Regions from separate parts of the Lysinibacillus sp. CTST325 genome, predicted to be linked through region 1. Evidence: riboswitches for the same ligand, from Rfam matches in the RefSeq annotation. Region 1 holds a riboswitch; the other holds the start of a gene.

Region 1 (13,444 bases):
CTCTTCGCTTTCGGTACAGATAAATTACTGCCCGTTATAGCTGGATGCACTAAACACAAAACGTGTTTTCAAGCGGTTGATAACGGAAAGGTGGAGTGTTAGCATGTCAGAATATCAACAAAGCACAGAGGAAATAAAAAAAGTGGATCATTATTTAGATAGCGGCTTTAAAATCAAATATGTTTATGAAAATCTAAGTGGGATGTTTGTAGAATTTGCGCGTCAAGAAGAGGTAGTTCTGCTGCAAATTCTAACAGCAGATGCACGCAAATATTTCTCTGCAAAGCTCCAAGAACAGACGTTATTACAGTAACCAAGTAGACTCTATTCCATTCAATGGAATAGAGTTTTTTTACGTAATCAAATACGCTTTTACGCTAAGTTGATTCGTTTAATGCTAAAGTGACGGATAGAACCGCCAAAATGATGGATAGACCCATCAAAGTGACGGATAGAACGGCCAAAATGATGGATAGACCCATCGAAGTGACGGATAGAATCTCCAAAATGATGGATAGAACCACCAAATTGACATATAGAACACCAAAATGCTCAGAATCCTTGTCTTATTATTGCAATAATCGTGTTTTTCCTAAAAATACAATTGTGTTTTTCAATAGAATTTATTATTATTATAAGATAATTCATCGTAGAAAGAACTTCAGAAAGAGGCGTAACTTAGTGGCGAATAAAGAATTAAAAAGGGGATTAGATGCACGGCATATTCAAATGATTGCTCTTGGAGGTACTATTGGCGTGGGCTTGTTTATGGGCTCTGCTAACGCCATCCAATGGACAGGGCCATCCGTGCTCCTTGCATATGCTATAGCAGGTATTTTTATTTTTTTCATTATGCGAGCAATGGGAGAAATGCTGTACATGGAGCCAAGTACAGGTTCCTTTGCAACGTTTGGCTATAAATATATACACCCATTAGCCGGTTATTTAACGGCATGGAGTAACTGGTTTCAGTGGGTCATTGTTGGGATGTCAGAGATTATAGCAGTAGGAACATATATGCAATACTGGTATCCTGATTTACCAGCATGGATTCCAGGTTTAATTGCAATGGTGATTTTAGGCGTTGCCAACTTTATTTCTGTTAAAACGTTTGGAGAATTTGAGTTTTGGTTTGCCATGATTAAAATTGTGACGATTGTTTTAATGATCGTTGCAGGCTTTGGTCTTATCTTCTTTGGTATTGGTAACGAAGGTGTGGCAATTGGATTATCGAACCTTTGGAATCATGGAGGCTTCTTTACAGGTGGTTGGACAGGCTTCTTCTTTGCGTTATCATTAGTAGTTGCAGCCTATCAAGGCGTTGAGCTTATTGGGATTACGGCAGGGGAAGCGAAAAATCCTCAAAAAACAATTACGAACGCGATTCAAAGTATTATTTGGCGTATTTTAATATTTTATATCGGTGCAATCTTTGTCATTGTAACAGTTTATCCGTGGGATGAATTAGGTACGATTGGTAGCCCATTTGTTGCAACTTTTGCAAAGGTTGGAATTACCTCTGCAGCAGGAATTATTAATTTTGTTGTCATTACAGCAGCAATGTCAGGCTGTAATAGTGGTATTTATAGTGCGGGACGTATGCTGTATACGCTTGCCATGAATGGGCAGGCACCTAAATTTTTTGCGAAGCTTTCTAATAATGGTGTTCCTATTTTCGGCACAGTAGGCGTGCTAGTTGGTTTGGTCATCGGTGTTATTCTAAGCTATATAGCGCCAAAGAATTTATTTGTATATGTATATAGTGCAAGTGTATTACCTGGGATGATTCCTTGGTTTGTGATTTTAATAAGTCAAATACGATTTAGAAAAATAAAAGGTGAACAACTGTCAAAGCACCCATTCAAAATGCCCTTTGCACCATTTACAAACTATATAACGATTGCCTTTTTAGTAATGGTGCTTATCGGTATGTGGTTTAATGATGATACTAGAGTTTCTCTCATCGTGGGAATTATTTTCTTAGCTCTTGTTATCATTAGCTATTATGTTTTTAGAATTGGAAAAGAACGTCCGGTTAATAAATAATTAAATGTTAAAAGGGTGTATTTCTACTATGAGATACATCCTTTTTGCTTTTGTAACAAAGGATTTGGCTCATTTTGCCGCAACTATAAAAAAGGGACAAAAGAGTAAATAATGCGTCTCCATAAACAAAGGTTGATTTTCACTCCGAGTTGGCGCTTTCGCGGGCTTGGCTTAATTTCTTTTAATGGGTGTCCAAACACCTGTACCTGTCGCTACGCTTTCGGTTCAAAAGACATGTGCTGAAATATAGGAACTCAGTCTAAGAACGCCACGTTTCTCTAAATTAACAAAACACGATAAAAAGAAAAACCGAACTTTTCCTAAACACTTCATGAGAGTTTCATTGGATAGTTCGGTATTTTTGTTGGCTGAAACGCATTTGTCCCAGCCTCTTTTAACTATTGTTCTTTTCGCATAATAAAGCTTAAATGTCTGCCAACCTGTTTATCTTGTCGGTAGGAAAAACCATCTGGGCTAAGGAATGTGCACGTTGTATCAATCAAAATCTGATCAGCAGGGATACCTGCAAGCTCACATTGCTTTTTCACAGTTTGTTGATTATCGATATGATATTTATTTGTTTGTGCATTGTAATACATAAAGTCCTCAGCATAGCCTAGGTTGTGGAATTTTTCATAGACATCTGTATCCACCTCAAATTTCTCCTGACTAAGTGCCATACCGATTTGTACGTGAAAATCTTGTGGATTACATTGTTCATTTTTTGTCAAATGTTGGAAAAGTCTTGGTGTGACTTCCTTAACTGTGCCTTGCCATCCTGAATGTACTACGCCAATAAGGCCATTAACTTCATTATAAAAAATGACAGGTACGCAATCTGCTGTAAAACTACATAAAAGTAAATTCGGTTCTAATGTATAAAGTGCATCGGTATTACTAATGGCAGTGTCCATTTGCTCTGCGCCGCGTCCTTTATCAGAAATCGTGACTTTATGGAAATTAGCACTATGTGTTTGCTGTGTGCAAATAAAATTATTTAAGTCACATTCTAAAGTAGCTGCTAATTTTTTTCGATTGCTTAACACATCTGCCTCATTCACACATGTATGCAGTGCCATATTGTTATGTTCTAGCTCAATGTCATCCTTTAAGGTAGTGCCTGCGATAAATTGTTCGTTATCAAAATAAATTTTATTTTTCATATCATCACCTCGTCTTACTATATATGATTGGTTAATGAATGTATAGGCGCTTACTCTTATGATTTTTAAGATCTTGAGTATTTACATATCCTTTCTACTTTCTTTTGACATAAAGAATAGATTTCATCATATAGTATGGAAAAATGATAATTAGAGGGAAGGAGTTTGTAAATATTCATCAAGAAAAATTCATATTGATCAGCCAATTCGGCATGTGGCTATTTTGGATTATTACATATATATTAATCATCAAACAAGGAATAAAGGATAAGAAATATGGGATGCCTATGGCCGCAATTTGTGCCAATATTTCATGGGAATTTATTTTTTCATTTATGTATCCACTAAATGACTTGCAAAGGATCCTTACTTTCCTATGGTTTCTTTTGGATATCTTCATTTTGATGCAATTTTTACTTTATGGTTATAAGGAGTATAAAAAAATTATTCCGAGAAAGGTATTTTATACATCTTTTTTCATAACACTCGTAGTAAGCTTTCTCACGATTTTAGCGATGATGCATGAATTCGAAGATATGGCCGGCATATATGCAGCATTTTTCCAAAATCTGATGATGTCAGGGCTTTTTATTGCCTTATTCATACAAAGAGGGAACTTAAGTGGACAATCAATGGGCATAGCCATTTGTAAAATGATCGGTACTGTGTTTGCAGCAGTTTGCTTCTATTTGTATTTTAGAACACCATTGATTACTATCATTTCGCTTGCAATCTTTATTTATGATTGGATTTATATAGTATTGATCTATAGGTTTAGTGTGAAATATGCAAAATAATAAAATTGATAAAGGGATGTTCTGTACCCTGCATCTATAAAAAACAGCGCTCTACAATGTCATTCAACTTTGTAGAGTGTTTTTAACTTAAAAAGTTAAAGCCTCCGGACGCAATTATGTCGAGGCATAATTGATTTTATAAACAAATAAAAATGATGAAATGAAACACACTATCTGGAATACACGAATAAGATGTCTCTGTAGTATGACGATAGGGAAGGTGTTTTATTTGAAAAAGAAGTGGATAACCACACTAAGTATTATTTGTACGATTGGGCTAATTGGCTGTCAAGGGAAATCTGCGGATGAGAAAAAACAAGAACAACAAATTCAAGAGTCAGAGCATAAATCTGAAGATGTAAAAAAGCCTGTTACCTTTGAACAACAACAAGCAGAGTCAGTCGTTGTTGAAATAGTGGATCCTTCTACAAAAGCCATCGTACAAACAATTTCACCGCAAGAAATGGACTATGAACGTGACAGACAATCATATACAAAGCAAATTGAGCAATTAGCAAAAGATTTAGCGAGAGGGAATGAAAAAACAACCGGCTATGATAAACGTATGATACTCGATAAGCTGGACGATCAAGGAAAAATAATTAAAGGTAGTCCTTTAATTGTTTTAAAAGAAAGTGACTTAGTAGAGAGAATATTAGAAGCATCAGCAACTGGTGGTAAAGTGGAGATGCCTCTATCTTTTACAGAAAGCGGCTATAATTTTGAAGATATTCCTTATTTAGAAGACGTAGTTGTTGCATCCTATACAACCTACTTCAATACTCGTGATGTAGGAAGAAATAAAAATATTGAACTTTCGGCGAAGGCAATTAATAATGTTATCGTTGGAAGTGGAGATTATTTCTCCTTTAATACAGTCGTTGGACCAAGAGACGAAGTAAATGGTTATCAGCCTGCGCCAGAAATCATCAACAAAAAGGTTGTGATGGGCATTGGGGGAGGTATCTGTCAAACGTCCAGCACCTTATTTAACGCGGTTGATCAAATACCAGTCAAATTTGTAGAACGTCATCACCATTCTTTAGATGTCGGGTACGTTCCAAAAGGAAGAGACGCTACAGTTTCCTACGGTGGCTTAGATTTCAGATTTCAAAATACAACTAACGTACCTTTTTTAATTAAAGCTAGCTATAGTAAAAATTCTCTTACAATTGAGATAAGAACAGCAGAAAAATATGTAGCAATTTTGAAATAGCCATAGTATTGCTCTTTTGTAAAACGAGGAGTAGATTTCCGTTCCGACTAGGTGCTTTGTCGCTGACGCTTCGCTTTCGCGCTAACGTAGCGGCAACAGCAAATGTTTTCTGTGCGAAAGCATAGCGACAGCAACACGATGTTGGTCACGAAGGCGTTATCACAGGACGTGATTGTTTTAGCCTTCGTTCCTCTATCGCTAATCCCAAAGGAGTCGCCCAGTCTCCACTCCAATCAACCACTAAATATGTATCTTCAATCTGTTCCTCTAATAAAACGAAACTACAGCAATGTTTTTTATGTGCGAAAGTGAAGCGACAGTGGTATATCTGGGACCTTAAATTATTCCCACAATAATTGTTTTCAACAACAAGAGGATCATAGCCATTTTTTAATCGCTATGATCCTCTTAGTTTATATGATATTTAAAATCTCTTGTGGGGTAGCAACTTTGTACTCGGGTTCTTCTTGTTGTACAACATCAATAGCGTCATATCCCCAACTAACCCAAACAATGGGCACGCCCACTTTTTTGCAGGCTACAATATCTCTTTGCTCATCACCAATGTATAAAACTTCTGAAGGTGTAATGCCTGAGTCCTTTAAAAACTTTTTAATCACTTTATCCTTTCCAAAAATACGGTTTGAACAAAGAACATTTGACACACAATGAATACCGTTCATTTTTAGAAATTCTGAAATGTTCTCCTGTGAATTGGAAGAAATAATAAGGATTTTATAGCCCCTTTGATCAATTTCCGTAAGGACTTCTTTAATACCATCATAAAGATGAACATCATTTAATGACTGACGATATAAGCGGTAAAACTGTGGCAAAATCATGGGCAATTTATACATAGGGAAGTCGAATAATTTACTGCGCTCCGCTATAGATAATTTTTTCAATGATTCGATTTCCTTTAACTCTATTCCTTTAAATTTATATTTTTGCGCAATCGTATTCCAAGCTGATGCAAACACTGCTGTAGAATCTGCCAGTGTTCCATCAAAATCAAAAATAATATATTTCATAACAAACTTTCTCCTTTAATTATCTAGTTGTAAAGACGTTTTTTTCTTGAAAATGTTACTGCCTATTTTTAAAATAATGACATGATTATACAGAATATGTAACAGAGTATTATTAATAACCCCAGACGAATAAATTTTTTTACTAATGGATAAATATTTCTTTAAGTAAAGGGAGGTAAGGGGTGTTCTTTGGTAAATATTGTACCGAAAAATGCATCGAATTCAATAATGAAATCATCTGAAAATTTTTATGTAGTTGAATGGACAAAAAAGTACCTGTCATCCGTTGTTTGAGCTGGGTGACAGGTAGGAATACTATGAAGCATCTTGTGTTGTATCGCGTTTTTTTGTTAAATAATATGCATTTACCGAGGAAGTAATAGGAATGATAAGTGCGATTCCAATACCTGCGCAGAATATCATAATAAGTTCAGTGGCAAATACTTTTGAATTAATAATTTCACCAATTGAATAAGATAAATCTTTAAACCATATGAGCAAGCTTAAATATCCACCAAAGAAAGCGAAAAATAATGTATTTGTATCTGTACCTAAAATGTCCCTTCCGATGCTTAAACCTGATGTAAATAATTTTTTTCTGCTAATTAACGGATTATGATGAAGAATTTCATGCATGGAAGTAGCAATAGAAATGGCAACATCTAAAATGGCCCCAATCGTACTCATAATAATAACGGAAGCTCCAATTTGCACAAAATTGACACCAATATAAAGAGAAAATATGCTAATTTCTTCTGAGGATTCTTCCCCGAATCCTCGAATCATTGATTTCTCCGTTACAAAAACAATGAATAATAATAAAATTACAATCGTAATCATGGTAGAAATGAATGCAGTTACCGTTTTACTGCTCGTTTCATTAATAAAAAATAAGCTAATCCAGCTAATGACGGTACAGGCAATGAGCGTTAATAAAATCGGACTATTTTTCTGACTGGTCATTAAAAAGATAGTTATAAAGAGTACTCCAAAGTTTAAAAATAAAGATAGAAAAGATCGTACTCCTTTTTTTCCACCAATAACGATCATCAATATGAATAAAATGGCAGTTAACCATACTAATACATTCATTATTTTTCCCTCTTTCGATTAATGAAAAAAATAGAAGTGTATAAACTGATTGGAATTGTTAAGACCACACCTATTCCACCTGCTAGTGCCCTAGCTAATTCTAATGAAAGGTTCATGGAAAGTGTTTGCCCTAATGGATAAGAGTTTTTCAAATATAAAATCAACATAGGGATTGAGCCACAAATATAAACAAAAAACAAAATACTTGTAATCGTTCCCATAATGTCTTTCCCGATGTCCATCCCTGAGGTTTTCAGTGCTTGGTCAGAAATATTTTGGTTTTGCTCAAATAAAGCGAACATTGAAGAAGCCATTGTGATGGAGACATCCATTACAGCTCCTAGTGCTCCAATAAATAACCCAGCCATAAAAATCACTCGATAAGGTCGCGTTAAAAATTGCATCTCTTCATATCGAATTCCATTTTCGTTTGTGATCCACAGAACTAAAGCGCTAATCAATAACGAAATAAATGTTCCGATAAGTGTTGCAGCAATCCCTGCATATGTTTTTTCATTCAAGCCGTTAATGAGAATTAAAGAAATGACCGTAAATAAAAGAACACATACCCCGCTAATAAATATCAAATTTATATTAGATTGTATATATAAATCCAAAGCGTAGGATAAAACAAGAGAATTTACAATTAAACTGATGATTGAAAATAACCCTTGCCTTTTACCAACGATCAGCAAAGCAAAAATAAAAATCCACGCCACTATCAAGACAAACTGATCACGTTTCACGTCTAAAATAGCCCCAGTTAAATCCCCATTTTTGTTTGTATTTGCTTTAATGGAAACAAATAATTTATTCCCAACATGGTACTCTTGATCAAAGGCTCCAGATGCTGAATACTCATTTGTAAAATGAATAAGCTTACCTTTTTTTTCACCATTTTTTAATACAGCTGTAATTTGCTGAGTATATAAATGATCTTCATTTTCATACAAATCCGTTACAGGGTTTGATTCTTTTAATTCCGTTTTTATAACTTCCGCAATTGGACGATCATAAAATGCTTCGTTGTGATAAACGAAAAAAACAGAAGCGATAAAGCAAATTGCGATAAAGGTATAAAATATAACTTTGTTAAAAGATTTTTTTTTCAAGATGTTTTGCAATAAAAAAACCTCCAATGTGAGAAGGGAATCTAATCCTAGTCGTTGCGTTCATTGTTAACGTTGGCACGAACAATGACTCACAGTGTCACTATGAATTTTAATGTCAAGCGGATTAAAAAAGTGCCATTATAATGTAACGTGCTAATTGAATAGAGGTTCCTTAATAAGTAGCTTTTAGCTTACTTAGTTTTAGCATATTTAAATTATTGTTATTCATTGTGTAAGTATATATTAATTTATTCGCTTTAGATCAATAGTATGGTTATTAGCAGTGTCTTAGGGAAATATAGACAACTTAGCATATGAAGGAAGCGGTAAAATACAGAAGAGGGGTTCGAGGGATGCAGTCGCCCCAGGACCGATTTGGATGCCATTAACTGTCTCTAGGTATCCAACGGTTGTCAAATACGTCAATAAAACGAGCGGGGCATGCGCCTACCTATATTTAGCCCCCGATGACTCATCCTTCGTTATTGGTCAAGTACTACATGTGGATGGGGATCATTACTGAAATTTAGAAATTGTTTTTGAGAATTATCTGGATAAATTAATCAAGTAGTGTTATCGTAAGAAATAGCTAAATAAAATATCCTTCAGGGTAGGGTGAAATTCCCAATCGGCGGTGATGAAGAAATTCAAAGTCCGTGAGCGCAAGCTGATTTGGTGCAAATCCAAAACCGACAGTTATAGTCTGGATGGGAGAAGGGTAAAAGTGTGAGCTTTTTAAATTCGCTTGAGTTTATAAGGTTTGTTTGAGTATGCTTTTATTTTAACTACTTCCCATTTTATAGTTGGGAAGTAGTTTTTGTTTTATTTGGCTAAAAAATTGAATAGCAGTTGTTCTTCGGGGTAGGGTGAAATTCCCAATCGGCGGTGATGAAGAAATTCAAAGTCCGTGAGCGCAAGCTGATTTGGTGCAAATCCAAAACCGACAGTGACAGTCTGGATGGGAGAAGAACGATGAGATGACAGCCTATGGAAAAAAATATTATATCCATGAGGTTTATTTGTTGACGTCTTATGTATATGAACTCCCAAACCCCTTTAATCTAAGGGGTTTTTTGTTTGAACGAAAATTATTAAATGAATGAAAGTAGGTGTAAAAATGTTTACGGGAATTGTTGAGGATATTGGTACCGTAAAAACCATGCAAAGCGATCGGCAAAGTATGAAAATTACCGTTATTTCAAAGGAAATGGTAGAGGATGTAAAGCTCGGGGATAGTATAGCGGTCAATGGTGTTTGTTTAACAGTGATACATTTTAATGAACAAGAGCTAACGATGGATGTAATGCCTGAAACAGTGAGCGCAACAAATTTACAGCAGCTCGCAGTTGGAGATCCGGTAAATTTAGAGCGTGCTATGTCAGCTAATGGACGTTTCGGTGGTCATTTTGTATCCGGACATGTTGACGGGGTAGGGAAAATAGTGCGCAAGCGGCCATTAGCAAATGCAGTCTATATTGATATTGAACTATCAACAGAGTTAACGAACTACTGTATTCCAAAGGGTTCTATCACAATTGACGGAACGAGTCTAACACTCTTTCATGTCGAGAAAAACGGTGTCACAGTATCACTGATACCTCACACATACCAGGAAACTATTTTAGGTATGAAGAAAATGGGTGATCTCGTTAATGTAGAAACCGATTTAGTTGGAAAATACATTTTGCATCAACTTAAGTGTGGACAGGAACCTCCGACCATCACAAGAGATTTCTTAGCACAAAACGGGTTTTAACTAACATTTTACGAACTGGAGGCGGCGATATTGCTACATTCAATTGAAGAAGCAATAGAGGATTTAAAACAAGGGAAGATGATTATTGTAGTAGATGACGAGGACAGAGAAAACGAAGGGGACTTACTCGCACTTGCGGAATTTATGACTCCAGAAACGATTAACTTTATGGCGACCTATGGACGAGGTCTTATATGTACACCGATTTCACAGGAGCTTGCACAAAAGTTAGCATTAAAGCCTATGGTTAGTATTAATACAGATAATCATCAAACGGCATTTACCGTTAGTATAGATCATGTAGACACAACGACTGGAATTAGCGCATTTGAACGGGCAATGACTATACAAAAAATGTTAGAACCACAAGGGAAAGCCGCAGATTTTCGTAGACCAGGCCATGTATTCCCGTTAATAGCAAAAGATAATGGTGTATTAGAGCGTAGAGGACATACAGAAGCTACAATTGATTTGGCCAAACTTTGTCATAGTGTTCCCGCGGGCATTATTTGCGAAATTATGGGCGACGATGGCAAAATGCTACGCTTTAATGACCTCATTAAATATGCAGCACAACATCATTTAAAAATGATTTCCATAGAAGCATTGGCAACATATCGTCGACAACAAATAATGGAAGAAAACACACAGACAATATAAAGGAACATCAACAAAAGTTTGGAATGACATTTGTTAAAACGTACTTTATGTATATAAGTTGATTGGAGTGGAGACTAGACAACTCCTTGGGATTAGCGACTCATCGGACGCCCCCAGGAAAGCGCCTAGTCGGAACGGAAATCAACCCCACGTTATGATGAGTAGACTAAATAATAGAGGAGAGATTCAAAATGGTTAAAACATTTGAAGCACAATTAATTGGTACGGATTTAAAAATAGCAGTAGTAGTTGGTCGTTTCAACGAATTTATTACAAGCAAATTATTAGACGGTGCATTAGATGGTTTAAAGCGTCATGGTGTGGATGAGAATTCTATCGATGTAGCATGGGTTCCTGGTGCATTTGAAGTGCCATTCATCGCGAAACAGTTAGCTGAAACAAAGAAATATGATGCCATTATTGGATTAGGTACAGTAATCCGTGGCTCAACAACACATTATGATTATGTATGTAATGAATCAGCAAAAGGAATTACAAATGTGTCACTAACTACAAATGTACCTGTTATTTTTGGCATTGTAACTACAGAAAATATTGAACAAGCGATTGAGCGCGCAGGGACTAAATCAGGAAATAAAGGCTATGACGCAGCAATGTCTGCTATTGAAATGGCAAATTTAAAAAAGTTGATTGGATAAATATTGTCGAATAATAGTATGGAAATTGCATATGTAAATTATTCTGAGAAGCATTTTAAACATTAAGTATTCTTGAATATTTTTATAAAACATGGGGAAAATATCCGTAAGTGTATTTATGTTATTACTCATAAATGTACTAATTTGGAGCTGGCTCAGTAGGAGATGAGGGATATTTCTTCAATGGAACAAGAATTAAATTTGAAATCTTTGAAGTCACTATTTCAACGCTCTGCTGATGTAATATTCCAAGAGTATTTCTTCCAGCAACATAAAGTACATTTGATAAAATGTGAAGCGATGGTTGATGAGCGGTTACTGCAGACCGTTATTGTGCAACGAGTTCAATCATTATTTACTGCAACAGCGGAGGAAATGTTAGAAGAACATATACAAAACAATTTACACGTTCCCCATCTTCAGAAAATATCAAGTAAAGATGATGCCATCACAAGAGTTTATAAAGGACATGTTTTACTCTATTTTGAAGATATGAATTTTCTGTATTCAAGTTATATCGCTAAAAAACCGAATCGGGAGCCTAAAGAAACAACTCTTGAATTAGTTGTCAAAGGTCCGAGAGATGATTTTATTGAGGATGTTTTTATCAATATAGCTTTATTACGAAAACGGTTACCTACTAATTCATTGAGTGTTGAAACATATGAACTTGGTAAACGATCAAAAACAACTGTAGCTGTACTTTATTTTGAAGATGTCGTCAATCAAAAAATGCTTGAGCAAATAAAACTACAGTTGCAACGTGTGGATACGGATATTGTATTTAGTGGGGATTTGTTGATGGAGAGAATTGAGCAGAGTGCAAAAATTCTACCTAGACATGATTATACTGGCCGCCCTGATTTTGCTGTACAAGCTTTAAGTAGAGGACGCATTATCATTATGGTTGATGGAGTATCATATGCCATCATTACCCCGGCTAATTCAATGTTACTTTTTAAATCCGGTGAGGATAATGAGTATCCGGTTATTGTAAGTTCTATGGAGCGTATACTACGAATAATAGCTATCTTAATAAGTATACTTTTACCAGGTTTTTGGCTTGCATTAACGACTCACCATCAAGAACAATTGCCATTCATCCTATTGGCAACTGTCGTTGAATCAAGAACGGGGCTCCCATTTCCAACTATTCTAGAAATATTAATGATGCTGTTTATGTTTGAATTATTTCGAGAAGCAAATATACATCTACCCAATGTTATCAGCGGTTCAATAAGTGTTGTCGGGGGATTAATTATTGGAGATGCAGCTATTAAATCGGGTGTTACGAGCCCTGCCATGATTGTAGTTATCGCTACGTCAAGTATTGCAGCTTTTACACTCGTCAATCAATCTTTCGTAACAGCAATGAGCATTCTCAGGATAATCATCATTTTAGCATCTGCCTTTTTAGGGTTATTTGGATTCTTTATTTCGGTGTTTTTCATACTTCTTTATACTGCAAACATACGAGTATTAGGTGTACCGTACTTAAATATGAGCGCAGATTTAAATTGGCAGGACATTAAAAAATCTTTAGTTCGCTTATCTCCTACAGGTTATCGAATGCGACCTGAATTTTTAAATGTACAAGATGAGACAAAGACATCAAGTAGGAAAAATAAATAGTTAGAATGAAGAGATCAGGCTTTTATAGGCCTGGTCTTTATATGTCTTATTTCACTGGACCTTTTATTTACTTGAAGCATTACGATGAATATAGAAACCAATTACAGTAGGTAAGGAGAGAAAATTAATGAGATTTTATGAAGAATTAATCGTAGAAGTTGTAAATCTAAGGGGCAGTTACTATCAAATTGGGCTTCAGCAAAGTAAAGAACTACTATCAACTTTTCATCCAATACAAAATGAATCTCTGAACTTTATAAATGTCCAAATGGCAAAACAA
Region 2 (6,371 bases), 250 kb from region 1:
TGTAAACAACAACTCCTTAGGGGTTCAAAAAGCCATTCAAGATATTTCCCGCATCATTGAAGACTCCGCCGCAGCAACAGAGGAAATTGCCGCAACATCGGAAGAACAGTATGCAACTGTGGCAGAAATTACACAAAGTTCAGATGAGTTAGCATCTATTGCTGATAAATTACAAAATGAAGTCAATAAATTCAAGTTTTAACTTCTATAGAATTAGAATTTCCTAACATGAAAAAGAAAATGGAGGCGCTATAGTATGAATCAGAAGAAAATTGCGATGGATATTGACACAAAGGCTGATTATATTTTGATTGCGTTTATGGGCGATTTAGAATATGGGTTGATTGAAGAGATAAAAATTGAGCTTCAATCATTAAGCTTGGAAACAATGCATGGATATATTATCGATATGCAAAAGGTTACAAACATCGATAGTACCGGCTTTGGCATGATTGTCAATTTCGCAAAGAAAGTATCTGTAAAAGAAAAGAAAATCGCCATTATTGTTGTCGATGATTTCATTCGTAACTTGTTTGCTATTTCACAAGTCGATAAAGTATTCCCTATTACTAAAAGCGAAGAGCAAGCAAGACAGATCATTAAAGAAGGCTGGCTAGGTGAACTATCACTTAGCGAATACTAACCCTGTTGTTGCCCTCCCAAACATAAAAGTAGGTTGCATTCCTATTAAACGGAATGCAACCTATTCACTTTAATATTGTAAAAGCATATTTACAAACACAACGATAATCACAAAAGGTACTACTATTAACATCAGTAGTCGATACGTTGAATAGAACCCCTGCCCCATTTGACTTCCTATTAATAATTCCTTCTTCACAATTTCTTTATCAACTACATACGCAATAAAAATAGCAATCAATAAGTTACCTAACGGAAGCATTAAATTAGATACTAAAAAGTCAGTTGCATCAAAAATTGTTTTTCCAAAAATTGATACATCCGCTAAAGTACTTGATGAAAGCGCTGCAGGAATCGCCGCAATAAAGACTACTACACCTAGTAGCATCGTCAATGCAGAACGAGACATACGTCCCTTTTCCATAAATGCCGCTACGATAATTTCATATAAACTGAATGAAGAAGTTAGCGTTGCGAATAAAAATAATAATAAAAACATCGCTAAGAATATTTCACCAAATGGCATTTGACTAAATGCTGTTGGCAGAACCATAAACAGTAAGCCAGGTCCAGATGCTGGTTCTAAATCAAAAGCAAATACAACAGGGAAAATTGCTAATCCTGCTAAAAACGATACAAGCACTGTGAGAAGAACAACGGAGCCTGCGGAATTAGGTAAGCTCACATCTTTCTTTAAATAGGAGCTGTACGTCACAAGACAAGAAAACCCTACCGCTAAGCCAAAGAAAGACTGCCCTAACGCTTCTAATATAGCCTTTCCAGTTATATTGGAAAAGTCAGGCCATAAGAAGAACTTAACCCCCTCCATTGCCCCATCTAATGTTAAAGCCCTCACAACAAGCACAATAAACATAATGAATAATAAAGGCATCATCCACTTATTGGCCTTTTCTATACCATTTTGCACACCAAGTGAAATGACTAATACATTTACTAGCGTAAACAGCCCTAAACCTAGTAATGTAATCCAAGGTGTTCCTACAATCTTTGCAAATAGTTCACTAGGATCAACGGAAGGATCAATAACAGCCCCAGTCACACCAAGGCCACTATATATAAAAATCCAACCTCCTACAACACTGTAAAAACTTAATAATAAAAAACAGCCGAGCACACCCATACGACCAACCCAAGCCCAACCTGTTTTTGTAGGTGCAATTTTTTTATAGGCAGTTACAGCCTCAGACTGTGTACCACGACCTAAAATATATTCTGATAACAACATCGGTAAACCAATCAGCAATGTAAATAGAACAAAAATAAGGAAAAACGCTCCTCCACCACTTTGTCCAGTAACATAAGGAAGCTTCCAAATTGCGCCTAGTCCAATTGCAGCTCCAGCCGATGCTAAAATAAAGCCTAGTTTACTAGACCACTGACTCTTTTTTTCACTCATCTCTTCAAACTCCTCTAACTTACTCAACTCTTCCTTATTCTACAATAAAATAATACACTCGACTAGATTAATTCTATACGTTACTTTTGCGTAATATTATCCAACACCTCAACCATCATTCTAAATAAAAAAACCTCGAACGCTTAACAGCTCGAGGTCTCATCCTAATTATTTTGTTAAATACATGGAACGCTGATTATTAATCCATTTACGCATCGTTGTAAATAGTAATGCCATGATGATAGTAATTAAAATACCTTTTACAATGTTAAATGGCAATATACCAGCTACGATCATTTTATATAGTGAATCACCTACAACAGGCTCCATACCTAAAAAGTAAGTGTACATAGGTAAAAATACTGCATAGTTAAGAATGCTCATCCCTACTGCCATTACAATTGTTCCAGCAGCTAAACCTCCGATAAGGCCTTTAACTGTTTTGGAGCGATTAAAAACAAAACTCACTGGTAGAATAAATAAAATACCTGTCACAAAGTTCGCGATATGTCCTACCGGTACTCCCGTTGGCGTGCCTGAGAAAACCCAGTCCAACACATTTTTAAATAATTCTACTAAAATACCAGCTACAGGTCCCATAGTGATCGCTGCTAGTAATGCTGGCATATCACTGAAGTCCACTTCCAAAAACGCTGGAAATGGCGGAATCGGGAAATTAAAAAGCATTAATAAAAACGAAATACTGCTCAGCATGCCAATCGTAATATACGATTGAAGTTTAACATTTTTCTTCATAGAAAACTCTCTCCTCTTTGCTGATTCAATCTCGCAAGAAGAAAGGTTACGACCTAATCGATTATCATCATGAAAGAACCCTTATGCAAAAGAGCATAAGGGAGAATAGGCATGATTAAAAAACGCCATTAATTAACTATTTTCTGAGCATACGCTGTGTGAAGCCACATCGAAAAAACGCTCATACATAGCTAAATTCATAACAATGAATGACGATCGTACCTCCATCTTCTCCCATCCAGACTTTAACTGTCGGCCTTGGAATTACACCAAGTCAGCCATGCAAAAAATTATTTGCACAGGTCGCGGGCTGAAGAGCTTTTAGTAAATCATGCGAGCTAATATGTCTTAAAGGAAACATTAGCGATTTACAACTCTATTACCGCCGGTCGGGATTTTCACCCTGCCCCGAAGATGAATCATTATTTTTTTGTTTCATAGCCTTACTATAATGAATTATTAGAGAAATGTAAATAGCTTTGCTTAAAAAATTCCGATTAAACTTGTATGCTTTATAAATACTCGACCAATAGCTCATAGAGCGAAACTTTAATCAGTGAGGGTTTTCTACATCTCCACTAATCCTCACCAATAGGCTTTTATGAGCAATAACTCTTTGCTACTGGTGTCATAAAATGACAAGAGCATTCACGCACATATAGCGGCGAGAATGCTCCAAAAAATTTTTTAAGTTCTACCGTTATGCTGTTTATGGCATATATCGTTTATTGGCTCCTACAGGCTTTGGCAAGAATTTTTTTAAATCAAATCCCTCCCAGGTTTCCTGTACAACATTGTCTAAACGTATTTGTTGATCAAAGCTTGCAGCAGTGAGCATCATAGCTTCTATCAGCTGAGTTGCACGAACAGTATCCATGGTCGTTAAATCAAGCGGCTCATCAAATGTAACAATAACACCTTCTGCTACTTCTTTCACAGTGTATGTTATATTTTCCGGTACAACTGAAACGTATACATCATCATTTTTATTTCGCATATCGGTAAGTGCTTCTGTTACAGTGGGAAAAGTTTTACGAGAATCGGGTGATAAATATTCAGCTCCATTTTCATCTTTATATAAATAATAATTAAAATGATTTGAGCTTGTTAATGCCTTAGGATTACTTGGCTCTTCTTCCTTGGAAAATTTGTAGGCTGTACCATCAGGATTTTCAAACTCAACATCTTTATACTCTGAATCAGAGAATGTATCCTGTAAAGTCTCTAAATATTCATTAGTATCTGCTGAAGCAACATCATAATCATTTTCCTCCGGCAATACATGAACTAGTTTATCGCCCTTCTCCTTCAATTCTCCTTTATATGGATGATAGTTAGTAAGACCATTTGCTTTCTCATCAATTTGCGGCGCATACTTTTCATACATTTGTAATGTTGTAGGCTTTTTCTTCGCAAAATCAGTAGCAACTCGTTCATTTGGAATGATATACGTCATCGGTACGCTTTTCTTATCACGATTTGCCAAACCAATATGAAATACTACTGCATCTGTTAAATCTTCCTCATAAACTGATGATCGTAAAGACATGATCCTTGAATGTTCTGCTACTATGCTGTTGGATTCCATCATCTTATCATGGTTGACAGAGCTTTTCGCTGCATGACTATCCTGCGATGTTGAATATTGAGAGGTTTCAGGAGCATTAGCCTGGTCTATTTTTGCATCATTATGATTCATGAACATAGAGCCTGTAAGTACTGTTAAAGCGAAAACTGCTGCAACGCTCATAAAGATTGGCCATTTACGAATTTTCTTCTTTGTTGTCGCTGTCTCGGTACTTTCTTGTTGCATAGGAATACTGTGTTGTTGCTCTTGCGATGTTATTTCATCATCTATCGGTTGTTGTATAGCTTCTTGAAGATGGACATTATCCTGCAAGCGAGCATCTGTCATTAATCGATTGAATATTTCTTCTTTCGAACGGCGGTCAGAAAGCTTAGGGGCATTATTTAATAGATGCTCAAGTTGGTCATCATCAAATTGGTTATGTGTCATTGCCTTTTCGCCTCCTGTTCACTAACCTGTTGTAGCTGTTGCCTTAAAAATTTAATGGCACGATGCTGAGTGGTTTTTACCTTCGCTTCTGTCCAATCTAGTATTTGTGCAGTTTCTGCAATCGATAAATCTTGAAAGTAGCGCATAATAATGACCATTTTTTGGTCACCAGTACAGTGTTCAAGTGCTGATTGTACCTGCATAAATTCATCACTGGCCTGCAGCATTTCTTCCGGTGATGGTGTGGTTGAATGTAGCTGTTCCGTTTCCCAATCAAAAAAATCAAGTGAATGTTTTTGTCGTACAGCCTGCTTTCTAAAATGATCAATAGCGACATTTTTAGCAATAGCAAAAAGCCAAGTCTTTTCGCTGCTATTCCCTGCGAACTGATCATACGAGCGCAATACGCGAACATAAACCTCATGCGCTAAATCTTCAGCAAGTGTACGGTTTTTTACTAAATAAATAAGAAACTGGAACACGTCTTGATGATATGCATCGTATAACCGATGGAACACGGAGTCATTCAAAGCACTCCACCCCCGTTCTATTTATATTTGTCGTCTAAATGTCCACAGAAGTTACATCCAATTAATACCACTCTTTAATAGTATTAATCAAAAGGTAAATAAAACGTGAATGTAGTCCCCTCTTTTAGCACACTATCTACCATAATATTGCCTGAATGTGCCTTGACAATATTTCTAGCAATAGCTAAACCTAGGCCAGTTCCGCCTTTAGAACGTGTTCGTGCTTTATCAGCTTTATAGAAACGTTCAAAGACATATGGTAAGTCCTCTTGTGGAATACCATGCCCTGTATCCTGGACAGATATCTTGGCAAAGGTTGGCTCCTGCTCAACCTTCACTGTTACCGCCCCTTCATCAGTATGACGGAGAGCATTATCAACTAAATTCGTTAATACTTGTTCAATTCGATCCTCATCTATACTAATCGAAGCTTCGTCATTAAATTCACTGTCAAATATTAGACGAACATGTTTCTCTTTTGCAACCTGTGCAAATTTTTGAGTAATACGTTCAAATGTAGAATTAATTGGGAGCTCATCCTTGTAAAGCGTCATATGCCCCGATTCCATACGCGCAAGGTCTAATAAATCTGTTACGAGACGTCCCATACGTTTCGATTCATCATAAATAATTTTTGTAATCTCATTACGTTCTTCTTGATCTTGAATAAAATCATCATCCATTAGAGCCTCTGAATAACCTTGGAGCATCGAAATTGGCGTCCGTAGCTCATGAGACACATTGGCAATAAAGTCAGAACGCAGTTTTTCTAAACGATGCTGCTCCGTCATATCACGTATAACCGCAACCGCTCCACGTATCGATTCCTCACTATAAAGAGGGCTAATCGTAAACGTATAGTAACTTCCATCCATCTCAATTTCTTCTTCAAGCTTATCCTCAAACATCAGTACATGATCGAGCATATGATAAAGCTCTGGCGGAATTGGCTTCGCACTTTGTGATCCCTTATTGACAAACCATGTTTGCATTAAACGGTCCGCTGGCG

The links. A riboswitch is a leader RNA that binds a small molecule or an ion and turns the genes downstream of it on or off. The one in region 1 is predicted to bind FMN.
Region 2: another riboswitch for FMN. It lies ahead of ACYQ73_RS01910 (ECF transporter S component); the one in region 1 lies ahead of ribE (riboflavin synthase).

Annotation. Positions count from the first base shown of each region.
Region 1 is NZ_BAAFHO010000001.1:115,885-129,328, reverse strand. It holds gene ACYQ73_RS00645 (hypothetical protein) at 104-313, shown strand; gene ACYQ73_RS00640 (hypothetical protein) at 378-506, opposite strand; gene ACYQ73_RS00635 (amino acid permease) at 682-2,046, shown strand; gene pgeF (peptidoglycan editing factor PgeF) at 2,445-3,209, opposite strand; gene ACYQ73_RS00625 (transmembrane-type terpene cyclase) at 3,353-4,006, shown strand; gene ACYQ73_RS00620 (VanW family protein) at 4,236-5,222, shown strand; gene ACYQ73_RS00615 (HAD hydrolase-like protein) at 5,636-6,253, opposite strand; gene ACYQ73_RS00610 (YibE/F family protein) at 6,569-7,345, opposite strand; gene ACYQ73_RS00605 (YibE/F family protein) at 7,345-8,460, opposite strand; FMN riboswitch at 9,055-9,180, shown strand; FMN riboswitch at 9,306-9,431, shown strand; gene ribE (riboflavin synthase) at 9,575-10,213, shown strand; partial or broken gene ribB (3,4-dihydroxy-2-butanone-4-phosphate synthase) at 10,244-10,837, shown strand; gene ribH (6,7-dimethyl-8-ribityllumazine synthase) at 11,065-11,532, shown strand; gene ACYQ73_RS00585 (spore germination protein) at 11,716-13,164, shown strand; gene ACYQ73_RS00580 (C45 family autoproteolytic acyltransferase/hydolase) at 13,292-13,444, shown strand, end outside.
Region 2 is NZ_BAAFHO010000001.1:372,246-378,616, forward strand. It holds gene ACYQ73_RS01895 (methyl-accepting chemotaxis protein) at 1-202, shown strand, start outside; gene ACYQ73_RS01900 (STAS domain-containing protein) at 257-643, shown strand; gene ACYQ73_RS01905 (sodium-dependent transporter) at 713-2,059, opposite strand; gene ACYQ73_RS01910 (ECF transporter S component) at 2,228-2,815, opposite strand; FMN riboswitch at 3,038-3,235, opposite strand; gene ACYQ73_RS01915 (RNA polymerase subunit sigma) at 3,525-4,832, opposite strand; gene sigX (RNA polymerase sigma factor SigX) at 4,829-5,362, opposite strand; gene ACYQ73_RS01925 (ATP-binding protein) at 5,446-6,371, opposite strand, start outside.